Flavivirga eckloniae: one gene and its partner. The protein of the gene in region 1 interacts with the protein of each later gene in a pairwise test. Links are inferred from orthologs where the notes say so. Each region holds a gene or a part of one and is shown on either strand. Other genes may lie near its edges.

What was found.
Region 2: the proteins of ftsA (region 1) and C1H87_RS08635 interact in binary tests that used the Escherichia coli proteins (3 or more experiments, as listed by UniProt). The link is inferred for Flavivirga eckloniae from one-to-one orthologs.

The regions. Positions count from the first base shown.
Region 1 is NZ_CP025791.1:1,793,820-1,800,964, reverse strand. What follows is about bases 1-2,988. They hold ftsA (cell division protein FtsA), read left to right. Parts: upstream 1-833; coding sequence 834-2,144; downstream 2,145-2,988. Other genes in these bases: ftsZ (cell division protein FtsZ), read left to right, coding at 2,257-2,988; C1H87_RS07475 (cell division protein FtsQ/DivIB), read left to right, coding at 138-830; murC (UDP-N-acetylmuramate--L-alanine ligase), read left to right, coding at 1-121. Outside these bases: more of ftsZ, read left to right, coding at 2,989-4,272; C1H87_RS07460 (GatB/YqeY domain-containing protein), read left to right, coding at 4,446-4,895; C1H87_RS07450 (leucine-rich repeat domain-containing protein), read right to left, coding at 5,361-6,761; C1H87_RS07445 (leucine-rich repeat domain-containing protein), read right to left, coding at 7,101-7,145. UniProt on the Escherichia coli protein: Essential cell division protein that assists in the assembly of the Z ring. May serve as the principal membrane anchor for the Z ring.
Region 2 is NZ_CP025791.1:2,097,706-2,104,683, forward strand. What follows is about bases 2,477-5,297. They hold C1H87_RS08635 (rod shape-determining protein), read left to right. Parts: upstream 2,477-3,283; coding sequence 3,284-4,312; downstream 4,313-5,297. Other genes in these bases: purH (bifunctional phosphoribosylaminoimidazolecarboxamide formyltransferase/IMP cyclohydrolase), read left to right, coding at 2,477-3,122; mreC (rod shape-determining protein MreC), read left to right, coding at 4,330-5,133; mreD (rod shape-determining protein MreD), read left to right, coding at 5,126-5,297. In the rest of the region: exosortase family protein XrtF, read right to left, coding at 1-407; C1H87_RS08625 (GAF domain-containing protein), read left to right, coding at 502-960; more of purH, read left to right, coding at 1,590-2,476; more of mreD, read left to right, coding at 5,298-5,632; mrdA (penicillin-binding protein 2), read left to right, coding at 5,629-6,978. UniProt on the Escherichia coli protein: Forms membrane-associated dynamic filaments that are essential for cell shape determination. Acts by regulating cell wall synthesis and cell elongation, and thus cell shape.

The DNA of each region.
Region 1 (7,145 bases):
TAAAAAAGAGCTACTGCCAGCTATACACCGTAGTAATGCGAAAATAGTATTAACTATTGGAGCAGGAGATATAGGAGAACAAGTAAAATATATTAAAAAAGAATTAACCATTGCGAATTAATTGGAATTACATAAAGATGACCGTTTTATTAGGGTTAGTGATTTTTTTGTTCGCTTTTGCGTCTCAAAGAAATGCTCTTAGAAAGATTTCGGATCCCAAGGTTAAATTTATAGGAGAAAATAGCCTTTACGTTACTAACGAAGCTGTTAGTAAATTGTTAATACAAAATTATGGCGGTGTTAAAAATGTACCTAAAGAAACTTTAGATTTGAATAACCTAGAAAATGCTCTAAAATCTAATCCGATGATAAAAAAGGCAGAAGTGTATCTTGCTGTAAATGGTACACTTAATGCTGAAATAGAACAAAGAACCCCTATTGCGCGCGTGAGTACAAATGCCTCTTATTATATTGATGGCGAAGGTTTATATATGCCTTTGTCTACTAATTATTCAGCTAGAGTACCATTGGTAACTGGGTATGTAGAAAAGAATAAATTAAAAAGTATCTATAAGGTTGCAAAAAAAATTAGAAACGATGAATTCTTAAAAAAGCATGTCATAGAAATTCATCAAAGTAGGAACAAAAGTCTTTATTTAAAATTAAGACAATGCCCTTTTATAGTACAATTAGGCGATGTGAGTTTTTTAGATAAGAAGATTAATAATTTAAAGGCGTTTTATCAAAAAAATCTAAAAGAGAAAACATTTAATAATTATAGCAAAATCAATTTGCAGTTTGACAACCAAGTAATATGTACCAAAAGATAAGCCATGGAGCATAATTTAGCAGTAGGATTAGATATAGGAACCACAAAGATTGTGGCCATGATTGGTCGTAAAAATGAATACGGCAAAGTTGAAATTTTAGGAATAGGCAAATCTAAAAGCTTAGGTGTGCACCGTGGTGTCGTAAATAATATTACACAAACAATTCAGTCTATACAACAAGCCGTTCAAGAAGCAGAAGCATCTGCCGAAATGAAAATAAAAGGTGTAACCGTTGGTATAGCAGGACAGCACATAAGAAGTTTACAACACAGCGATTATATAACAAGACCCAACTCTGAGCATGTTATAGATGATGAGGATATAGATAGATTAATAAATCAGGTACATAAGCTAGTTATGTTGCCTGGTGAAGAAATTATTCATGTATTGCCTCAAGAATATAAAGTAGATGGGCAAGCAGAAATAAAAGAACCTATAGGCATGTATGGCGGCCGTTTAGAGGCCAATTTTCATGTTGTTGTGGGACAGGTATCTTCTATTCGGAATATTGGGCGTTGTGTACAAAGTGCGGGTTTAAACTTAGAAGGTATTACGTTAGAGCCGTTGGCTTCTGCCAATGCAGTTTTAAGTCAAGAAGAAAAAGAAGCAGGTGTAGCGCTTATCGACATAGGAGGTGGTACAACAGACTTGGCCATTTTTAGAGACGGTATTATTCGTCATACCGCTGTAATTCCTTTTGGAGGTAACGTGATTACAGAAGATATAAAAGAAGGCTGTTCCATTATTGAAAAACAAGCCGAATTATTAAAAATAAAATTTGGTTCTGCATGGCCGGGGGAAAATAAGGATAACGAAATAGTGTCCATACCAGGTTTGCGAGGTAGAGAACCAAAAGAAATTACATTAAAAAATCTCTCAAAAATAATTCATGCGCGTGTTGTTGAAATTATTGAACAGGTATATGTTGAAATTAAGAATTACGGACACGAAGAACAAAAGAAAAAATTAATAGCCGGTATTGTATTAACTGGTGGAGGTAGTCAGTTAAAACATTTAAAACAATTAGTAGAATATATAACCGGAATGGATACCAGAATAGGGTATCCAAATGAGCATTTAGCGGGAGATAGTGATGGCGATATAACAAGTCCGTTGTATGCCACTGCTGTAGGATTGGTTTTAGACGGCCTAAAACGACAAGACAGGAAAAAGCTAGAAGAAATCGAGATTGAGAATGAAAAAGAAGAGGATCAATCTGCAGAAGAAGTTCAAGAAAAACCTATAAAAGAACGACGTTCTTTTCTAGATAAATTAACAGAGCGCGTTAAAGATTTTTTAGATAACGCAGAATAAGTAGCTAAAGCATTAAAACTGTTTGCTAACCAGTTTTAATGACCTAGCGAGATAGTATAATAAATCCATTGAATAAAAAAATAAAGTATAAAACCTCAGTAAAATAGAATTTATGAGCAGCAAAGAAGAATTCGAAAGTATTTCATTTGATTTGCCTAAAAATCAATCAAATGTTATTAAAGTTATTGGCGTTGGAGGAGGTGGCAGCAATGCCATTAATCATATGTTCCAACAAGGTATTAAGGGTGTTGATTTTTACATATGTAATACCGATGCGCAAGCACTACAAAATAGTGGTGTTCCTAACAAGATTCAATTAGGGGTTAACCTTACTGAAGGGTTAGGAGCAGGAGCAAATCCAGATATTGGAGAGCAATCTGCAGTTGAAAGTTTTGATGATATTTCGCAAATGTTGGATTGCAATACCAAGATGGTATTTATTACCGCAGGAATGGGCGGTGGTACTGGTACCGGAGCTGCACCGATTATTGCCAAAATGGCTAGAGAAAAAGAAATCCTAACCGTAGGTATTGTAACTATGCCATTTCAGTTTGAAGGTAGAATGCGTATTGAGCAATCCCAAAAAGGGATTGAAAAGTTAAGAGATGTTGTAGATTCTTTAATTGTAATAAATAACAATAAACTTCGTGAGGTTTATGGTAATCTTGGTTTTAAAGCAGGATTCTCTAAAGCCGACGAAGTATTATCAACCGCTGCTCGTGGTATAGCCGAAGTTATTACACATCACTACACACAAAATATTGATTTACGTGACGCTAAAACCGTATTGAGTAATAGTGGAACTGCCATTATGGGATCTGCCCTAGCATCAGGTCAAAACCGTGCTCAAGATGCGATTCGTAAAGCGCTAGATTCTCCGTTACTAAACGATAATAAAATTACTGGGGCAAAGAATGTTTTATTATTAATTGTTTCTGGATCTCATGAAATTACTATTGATGAGATAGGAGAAATTAATGACCATATTCAAACAGAAGCTGGACATGGTGCGAACATTATTATGGGAGTTGGAGAAGATGAAGCCTTAGAAGAATCTATAGCAGTAACTATTATCGCTACGGGTTTTAATCTTGAACAGCAAAACGAGATTTCTAATACAGAAACTAAAAAAGTGGTGCATTCGCTTAGTGAGGAACAAGATGTGAATACTAAAGAAAAAGAGCCAGTAATTATTGCTCCCACAATTGAACTGGAAGAGAAAAAGGAGGAGCCTATTGTACGTCATACTTTAGATTTAGAAACAGAAGAAGCTGAGGAGCCTCAATTTGAAAAGCGACCAATAAATAAACAAAAACCAGTTGAGTCAATTAATGAGAATATAGACTTAATACCAACCACAGAAATTATTAAAAATATTAATGTGGTATATGATGAGGTAGCTGCTAAAATTGAAGAAGATGACGACGATTTTATCATAAAACCAGTTACACGAATGTCTGATGATGTTGAAGATATAACTGATGTGGAGATTATTTCAGATTATATAGAAGAAGAGCAACAAATTACCTTAACCTTCGATTTACCGCTTTCATCGGGTAACAAAGAAAAGGAGGCGGAAGAAGAAAAGAACAAGGAAGATGTCATATCGCATCAATTAATTGACGATGATATAAAAAAGATACCGGTAAATGATTATGTAGAGCTTATTCCTGTTACAGAAACTAATGAAGACGGAGACATTCGTTATGCGCTGGATGACTATGTTGAGGTTGAATCTTCAATGAACAAAAAACAACCAGAGTCTAATGAGGTTTTAGAGGAAATAGACAATGATATTGTATTTGAAAAGAAGGTAACGGAAGAAGAACCTGCTGTAAAAGAAGAAATAACAGAAGAAGTAGATCCATTGAACAGCCCGATTTCGGAGCTGCTTAAAGAACGCGCAGAAGAGCGCAGACGTAAAATGAAGGACTTTAATTATAAATTCAACAATGCTAAAATTGATGATATAGAAAAAGTGCCTGCATACAAACGTCAAGGTGTTAATTTAGATGAGGCTAAACACTCTTCCGAAACTGATATGTCGAGAACCAGTATTGGTTTGGATGATAACGACGACATACAACTAAGAAGTAATAATTCGTTTTTACACGATAACGTGGACTAAAAAGTATACTGGCCTTACTTAGTTATGAACCCGAAAAGCTTCCCTCAAGTTTTCGGGTTTTCTTTTGAAGTATTAGGTCTGTTTTTTTCATTGTAAAATATGTTTTTTTACTGAAAACCTATTACTGAAGACTGCCCACTTTTTCATATCTTCGCATTCAAATAAAATTTACCATGAGTTTACAACAAGATGTTATGTCTGCTTTAAAAGAAGCAATGAAGGCAAAAGATCAAACAGCTTTAACAGCTCTACGTGCCGTAAAGTCTGCTATTTTGTTAGCACAAACAGAAAGTGGTGCTAAAGAAGATTTAACTGAAGAACAAGAGCTTAAAATACTTCAAAAACAAGTAAAACAACGACGAGATAGTGCTGCTGTTTATACGGAACAAGGTCGTGAAGATTTAGCTGCTCCGGAATTAGCAGAAGCAGATATTATTGCTCAGTTTTTACCTGAAGCCCTAAGCGAAGAGGATATTGAGAAAGTTGTTGTTGCAACCATAGATAAAGTAGGAGCAGAAGGTATGAAGGATATGGGTAAGGTTATGGGTATTGTTAGCAAGGAATTAGCTGGTAAAGCAGATGGTAAAACCATTTCTAATATTGTAAAGGCTAAATTGTCTTAAGTTTTATGTAATTGCTTGTTATTCCTGCGGCATGTGCCGAACTTGTTTCGGTAAAAGGCAAGAATTCACTAGATAAAGCAATGTTTTATAATTTAAAATGACAATTTAAAATATAGAGATCCCTGCTTTTGCAGGGATTTATGGCTGCGTAGTTCAATTGGATAGAATATCAGATTTCGGCTCTGAGGGTTGGGGGTTCGAATCCCTCCGCGGTCACAAATAAACAAAAAAGTGTACGTCAAATCAAGCTTGCTTGAATTTGTAAGTATGCTTTTTTTGTTTTCAGTTGAATTCGAAACAATTCACTAGAAATCACTTTTTATTGCGTTATAATTTCGTCAAAAGAAAGAAGTACTGTAGGAAGGATACTAAAGTTTATAGATCACACATTGTAAAAATTCTAGTAAGATGGTCACTATATTCTAATCCCCATAATAGAATACAAAGATATATATTGAGGTAGTTTTAATTCTTAATTGGTTTAAAAGGGTTTCCTGTTAAATCTACATCAACATCTCCATTAGTGAATTTATCTAACTCTTTAGGAAAACTAGTAAACTGATTAAAGCTTAAATTGATAGTTAATAGCGATGATAATTGCTCTATTTCTTGAGGCAGTGTATGTAATTGGTTTCGAGATAAATCTAATGTTTTTAATTGCTTAAGCCGTCCAATTTCTTTTGGTAGTTCAGTAATTTGGTTTCCTGACAATTCCAAAACTTTTAGTGTTTCAATTTCTCCTATTCCTTTTGGTAATTTAGTAATTTGATTTCCTGAAAACTCCAAAACGTCTAGCATTTTAATTTCTCCTATTCCTTCTGGCAGTTCCTTTAATTGATTGTTATTTATACTTACTCTAAAAAGGTTTGAAAAAGGATTAGAAAAAAAAGATTCAGGTATATTGCTCAACTGGTTATTATCCATGCTTAGTAAGTTTAAGTTGACTAGTTTTGATATCGATTCAGGCATACTGCTCAATAGGTTGTTGTCCAAGTCTAGTGATTCCAAATTAACTAATTTTGATATCGATTCGGGTATACTACGCAACTGGTTGTTCTCCAAGTCCAGTGATTCCAAATCAACTAATTTTGATATCGATTCAGGTATACTACTCAATAGGTTATTATCTAAGTATAGTCCTCTTAAATATTTTAGGTTTCCTATAGACTTGGGAATTTCGTTTAACTGATTATTTTCTAAAGAAAGATACTCTAGCTGTGTAAGTTTTCCAATAGTTACAGGGATTTTGTTTAGCTCATTAGCCTCTAAAAATAAATATTTAAGCTTACTTAAGTTACCTATGCCAGGGTCTATTGATTTAATTTTGGTATTTAATAAACTTAAGTTTTCTAAGTTACTTAAACTATAAATAAATTTTGGTATCTCAGTAATTTTAGTGCCTTCTATTTCTAGGCTTTTTAAATTTTGCAGGCTCTTTATTGTTTCTGGAAGCCCTTTTATGTCTATATATGAAAAATGAACCCACTCTAAATTGGTTAAGGAACCTATTTCTTCAGGAATATTACTTATTGAAATTTCTGATAAATCAGATGGCTCAGAAGTACTTGATATAGGATTATTATCTATGATAATAGGAAGACTAAAATCAGGATTTTTTCCAGCTAAAGATAACCCTACCACTTTGCCATCTCTAACTTGTACACCTTGCCAGGAGGAAATACTTTTGGTAATATCCCAATTTAAATTGTTATCAGGATTTGCATTGTATATGGCAATCAGGACTTCTTTATCTGAAAGAGGTATGTTAGCACCAGCATCAATAATTTGATCATCATTATTACAAGCAGTAAAACAAACACAAATTAAAAAAAAGATACTTTTTATGATAATATGTTTTTTGTACATGGCAAATAAACTTTTAATTGAGGCTAATTAATAGGCTTTATTAAATGCAAAAGTAACTTTAAAAAGTTTTTGACAACCGATTTAGTTTATTTTTTTGTATAAACGTATGTGGCACCCTATAAACATTATTACAAAATTAATATTGTGCTTACGTAGGAAAAGTTTTTTGTTTTAAGAGGAGGTACAACAGGTTCTGACCACGCAGCTAGTTAAGGGACACGATCCACCAACGGGTACATGAAAATTAGAAATGGAGAATTAAATACAAATTTTTAATAAATATTGTCATCATTAAGAAGTATATAAGTGAAAATGATGATAATCAATAATTCTTATCTCTTAATTACTATCTTGAAGAAAAGGGTTTCCTGTTAAATCTATATT
Region 2 (6,978 bases), 300 kb from region 1 along the record:
ACCGCAATGCGAATTAAATTAACGGCATAAATTAAAACACTACCGGAAAGTATAAATAAAAATGTTGTTTTTAATTTTCCGGAAAAAGCGATAACAAATGATATAAATAATATAACAACGCTTATTGAATTACAGCCCTCAATGACTCGAGCTAAATACTTGCCTTTTACAGTAACTTTCATAGATGGCTCATCTGGGTGCGGTAACACTAGAGCGTCATACCCAAACGAATTTAATAAAGATTCACTCTGTTTAGCCACCAAGTGTGTTATATAATCGGGGTAAAATTTCGATCCATCAGAAGCGTCTAAATACAGTTTATAAATCACAGAAAAAGATATATAAACCAATAAAAAAGTCAGGATAAACTTTATAACCGACTTGTATTTTACAAAGAGTGTATTCAAAATACGTTTATCTGATTTAATTTGGTTAAAATTATGTGAAACCGAATATCGAAATTACACCTTTTTAAATACTTTTGCCAAAACTTTTGGACTTATGATTTTTGATGACCTAAAACCTCAGGTAGAAACTATTGTTTTAAACACAGAAAAAACAGTAGACGAACGCCTTTTAAATATTTGCGAACTACTTGAAGCCCATATAGCATATTACAACTGGGTGGGGTTTTATTTTAGAAATGGCGATAAGGAAGAATTACACTTAGGCCCTTATGTAGGAGAACCTACAGATCATACGGTAATCCCTTTTGGAAAAGGTATTTGCGGACAGGTAGCTGTTAGCAACGAAAATTTCGTGGTTCCAGACGTCGCTGCTCAAGATAACTATATAGCTTGTAGCATTACCGTTAAAGCCGAAATTGTTATTCCAATTTTTGTAAATGGTGAGAATATTGGTCAGATTGATATCGATTCTAACACACCCGATCCCTTTACTGAAGCAGATGAACGCTTTTTAGAGTTTGTTTGTGCCAAGGTGGCGACTATACTTTCGTAAAGTTTTAAATTTAGTGTTTAGTTTGTAGTAACTAGTATGCAGTGATCAGTATTCAATATTCAGTATTCAATATTCAGTATTCAGTGGGCAGTGGGCAGTCTTTAAAACAATTCTAACCAGAGAACTTAATTTTTATTTTTTAAAGTTTATTTAAAATTAAATACAATATACTTATTAATAAACACCAAGATAATCTGCTCTAACTTCGGTTCACAATCTCCCGTCTTCAGTCATCAGTCTCCGGTCTTCTAAACAATTCCAATCACTAAACTTAATTTTCATTCTCTAAAGTTTACTTAAAACTAAACACACATACACTTATTAGTAAACATGCTCTAACTTCCGTCCAAAACCTCCCGTCTTCGATCTTCGGTCATCACTCTCCGGTCTTCGATCTTCAACCTCACCGAAACCCGAAACCTTAAACTCGAAATTTGAAATTCAACAGCCCCTTGTTAACAACTTCTCTTTTTAGTTAAAAAAACACGCTCTTTTTAGGCATTCTTAAGGCATTATTTTAGTTGAAATAATTACTTTTGCATTTTATTTACAAATTCAATGTAACTCATTGAAAAACAGCAAAAGTTTCAACCCCCGCCTAGCAGGGAACTAAAAAGACAAAAACTAGCATGAGCAACGAAAAAAACATTAAATCTGCATTAATCTCGGTATTTAGTAAAGACGGATTAGAACCTATTGTAAAAAAATTAGATGAACAAGGTGTTACCATATACTCTACTGGTGGTACTCAAAAATTTATAAATGATTTAGGTGTAGACGTTGTTCCTGTTGAAGATGTTACTTCTTACCCTTCAATTCTTGGTGGTCGTGTAAAAACATTACACCCTAAAGTTTTTGGAGGTATTTTAAACAGACAAAGCCACGATGGTGATGTAGCAGAATTGGCAGAGTATAAAATCCCTCAAATCGACGTGGTTATAGTTGATTTATACCCATTCGAAAAAACAGTTGCTTCTGGTGCCAATAATCAAGATATTATTGAAAAAATAGACATAGGTGGTATTTCATTAATTCGCGCTGCTGCTAAAAATTATGCCGATGTAATTTGTGTATCGTCTGTTGATGATTATGCTGAGTTTTTAGAACTTATTTCTGAAAATAACGGAACGATTTCTGAAGAAGACAGAAAACGTTTTGCAGGTAAAGCTTTTAATGTTTCCTCGCACTACGATACAGCTATTTTTAACTATTTCAACAAAGACCATAATGAAGCTGCCTTAAAAATTAGCGAAACAAAAGGAAAAGTATTGCGTTACGGTGAAAACCCACATCAAAAAGGGTTCTTCTTTGGAAACTTTGATGAGCTATTCACAAAACTTCATGGTAAAGAATTAAGTTATAATAATCTTTTAGATGTTGATGCTGCTGTAAATTTAATGCTCGAATTTAAAAACGATGCGCCAACTTTTGCTATTTTAAAACATAATAACGCTTGTGGTTTGGCACAACGCGACACTTTACACCAAGCTTACCTTGATGCTTTAGCAGGTGATCCTGTTTCGGCTTTTGGAGGGGTTTTAATTAGTAATACCGAAATTGATGTAGCTACAGCAGAAGAGATTCACAAGTTATTCTGCGAAGTTGTTATTGCGCCTTCCTTTTCGGCAGAAGCTTTAACCATTCTTCAAGGCAAAAAGAATAGAATCATGTTACAACTTCACGACATAGAATTACCTAAAATGAATGTTAGAAGTTGCTTAAACGGTGTGTTACTACAAGACAGAAATAACATTACAGATACCGTAGAAGGTTTAACCAATGTTACCAATTCGAATCCTACCGATAGCGAAATTGAAGATTTAATTTTTGCTTCGAAAATTTGTAAGCACACAAAATCCAACACCATTGTACTAGCTAAAAACAAGCAACTTTGTGCTAGCGGAACAGGACAAACAAGTCGTGTTGATGCACTGGAGCAAGCCATACATAAAGCGGGTACATTTAACTTTGACTTAAATGGTGCTGCTATGGCAAGTGATGCTTTTTTCCCTTTCCCAGACTGTGTGGAAATCGCAAAAAAGGCCGGTGTAACTGCAGTTATCCAGCCAGGAGGCTCAATAAAAGATCAGTTAAGTATCGATTATTGTAACGAAAACAACTTGGCTATGGTATTTACGGGTACACGTCATTTTAAACATTAAAAAATATACTTTTTTAGACATCTAAAAATCAATAAAAAGCGTATAACTAACTTATAGTATTTTTTAGTAAAATTTGAATACACTTAAAACCCATATATTTATCAACTTTTATTACATTTACGGAATTCGTTTTTTAAACCACTTAAAATTATTAATAGCGCATGGGCTTTTTTGACTTCCTAACCGAAGAGATTGCAATCGATTTAGGTACTGCAAACACACTTATTATTCATAACGACAAGGTAGTTGTAGATTCACCTTCCATTGTTGCACGTGATAGAATTTCAGGTAAAATTATTGCAGTTGGTCAACAAGCCAGTTTAATGCAGGGTAAAACGCATGAAAACATAAAAACCATTCGTCCATTAAAAGATGGGGTAATAGCAGATTTTGATGCGTCTGAGCAAATGATAAGTATGTTTATTAAAAACATACCGGCTTTAAAAAAGAAATTCTTTACACCAGCACTTCGTATGGTTATCTGTATCCCATCTGGAATTACAGAAGTAGAAATGCGTGCGGTAAAAGAAAGTGCAGAACGTGTAAATGGTAAAGAAGTTTATTTAATACACGAACCTATGGCTGCCGCTATTGGTATTGGCGTAGACATTATGCAACCTAAAGGAAATATGGTTGTGGACATAGGAGGTGGTACTACGGAAATCGCAGTAATTGCTCTTGGGGGAATTGTATGTGATAAGTCTGTTAAAATTGCGGGTGATGTTTTCACGAATGATATCGTTTACTACATGCGTACACAACACAACCTATATGTTGGGGAGCGTACTGCAGAAAAAATAAAAATACAAATCGGTGCTGCTACCGAAGATCTTGAGTTACCACCAGAAGATATGAGCGTTCAAGGACGTGATTTATTAACCGGTAAACCAAAACAAGTATCCATTTCGCACAGAGAAATTGCTAAAGCATTAGATAAATCTATCCTGAGAATTGAAGATGCCGTTATGGAAACTTTATCTCAAACTCCTCCAGAATTAGCTGCAGATATATACAACACCGGTATTTATTTAGCTGGTGGTGGTTCTATGCTACGAGGTTTAGATAAACGTTTATCTCAAAAAACAGATCTTCCGGTTTATATTGCCGAAGACCCATTACGTGCTGTAGTTCGAGGTACTGGTATTACTCTTAAAAATTTACCTAAATACAAAAATGTATTGATAAAATAGAGACACCCGAATAAGTCATGCAACAGATTATTAATTTCATAATAAGAAATAAAAACTTTTTGTTGTTTTTGCTGCTGTTTTCTATTTCAATTCTGTTTACAATTCAATCACATTCTTATCATAGGAGTAAGTTTATCAATTCTGCTAATTTCTTATCCGGTAGTATCCTTAATACTGCAAATAGTATAAGCACATATTTTAATTTAAAATCTCAGAATACGCTCTTATCGGAAGAAAACAAACGTCTAAAATCGCTTTTATACAATTTAAAGAATAGCACAACAACACAAGATACAGATAGTCTTAAACCATACTATTTTTCTAACGCACGGGTTATTCGAAACAACTATTCTGCAACCGATAATTATCTTTTAATCAATAAAGGAACAAACGACAGTATAAAACAAGATTTTGGTGTTGTAACCACTCACGGAATAGTAGGTATTGTAGATAAAACAAGTGGTAATTATGCTACGGTAGTTTCCATTTTAAACACAACCAGTTCTATAAGTTCGCAATTAAAGAAAACGAACCATTACGGTACATTGACATGGGATGCTAAAAATCCGGCGGTAGTACAACTTACAGATATTCCAAAAATAGCTAATGTTTTAGTTGGGGATACTATTGTTACTTCCGGACGTTCCTCAATATTCCCTAAAGACATAGAAATAGGCACCGTTAAAAACTACAAGCTTGATGCTGCCGAAAACTATTATGAGATCAATGTGCAACTTTTTAACGACATGACCAATCTGGAGCATGTGTATATTATAGAAAACATTAACAAACCTGAGGTTACTAATTTGCTAAATGAATAATATACTTTCCATTAATAGCATCCGTTTTGTAGTATTAATATTAATACAGGTTTTAATGCTCAATAACATTAACTTCTTTGGCTATATAAACCCTTATCCATACATTTTATTTATCATTCTATTTCCAGTAAAGAGCAATCGTGCATTAATTATTTTATCCGGATTCCTATTGGGTTTAATAATCGATATGTTTTTAGACTCCGGAGGTATTCATGCGGCAGCCTGTGTGTTTATAGCTTATGTAAGACCGGTTGTATTAAAATTTTCTTTTGGAACAATGTACGAACACCACAATATAAAATTTAGTGTTGTAGAATTTGGTTCTAAAATCACTTATATAACACTACTGGTTATATTGCATCACATCATATTATTCTCTTTGGAAATATTTAGCCTGCCAAGAATAATTTTCGTGCTTCAAAAAACGTTATTCTCAAGTATATTTACTATATTATTGTGTATGACAATAACTATTATTTTTAGTCGACAACCTAAATGAGACAGTTTTTACTATTCTTTTCAATAATATTTGTTGGTTTTTTATTTTTATCAAGACTCTTTTACCTTCAAATATATACTTCAAACGAACATGATTTGTTTGAAGACAATGCTATTAGAAAAGTATACGATTATCCGAAAAGAGGTTTTATTTACGACAGAAATGGCGAACTTTTGGTAGCCAACCAACCATCTTACGATGTCATGGTAATTCCTCGCGAAGTAGAACCATTAGATACGCTCGAATTTTGTTCGCTATTAAAAATTGATAAAGAGCAATTTATAAAAACATATAATAGAGCAAGACGCTATTCTCCCAGATTACCGTCTGTTTTTCTATCCCAATTATCAAAAGAAGATTATGCTGCTTTGCAAGAAAAAATGCGGAAGTTTGAAGGTTTTTATATCCAGAAAAGATCACTAAGACATTACCAAAGAAGTATCGGAGCTAATGTTTTGGGAGATATTGGAGAGGTAAATACCAGCGATATAAAAAAAGACCCCTATTACAAAATGGGTGATTTAAAAGGTAAACAGGGTATTGAGGCTTCTTATGAAAAAATTCTTCGAGGTGTGAAGGGCATTAAGTTTATTCAAAAAGACAGGTTTAATAGAAATATTGGTCCATACAAAGAAGGTGAGTTCGACACCATTCCAGAACAAGGAAAAGACATTACTATTACCATTGATGCTAAACTACAGGAATATGGCGAACTCCTTATGCAAAATAAACGTGGTGGCGTTATAGCTATCGAACCATCTTCGGGAGAAATACTGGCCATGGTGGCCGCCCCAACCTACGATCCTAATCTTCTAGTAGGAAGAGAACGCTCAAAAAATTTCATCAAGCTTAGAGATTCCATATCAAATCCATTATTTAACAGAAGTATACAAGGTGTTTACGAGCCTGGCTCTCCTTTTAAATTAATGAACGCCTTGATTGGTTTACAGGAAGGCGTTATAATACCCAACGAAACTGTTACTTGTTATGCAGGATATAAATATGGTAATCGTTTTATGAAATGCCATTGCTACATTGGCAGGCGCAATAATCTAATTACAGGAATACAGGAGTCTTGCAACGCCTATTTTTCGACTGTTTACAGAAAAATTTTAGATAAAAGCGGTAGTGCTTCAACAGGTATTGATACTTGGAGCAAGCATGCCAAAAGTTTCGGACTGGGCAATTTTTTAAACAACGATTTATTTGTTGGACAAAAAGGTAGAATTCCAGATAGAGCTTATTACAAACGCGTATATCCAAAAACGTTTTATTCTACATATACCATATCTAACGCTATCGGACAAGGTGAAGTTGCCACTACCCCCATTCAATTAGCCAATATG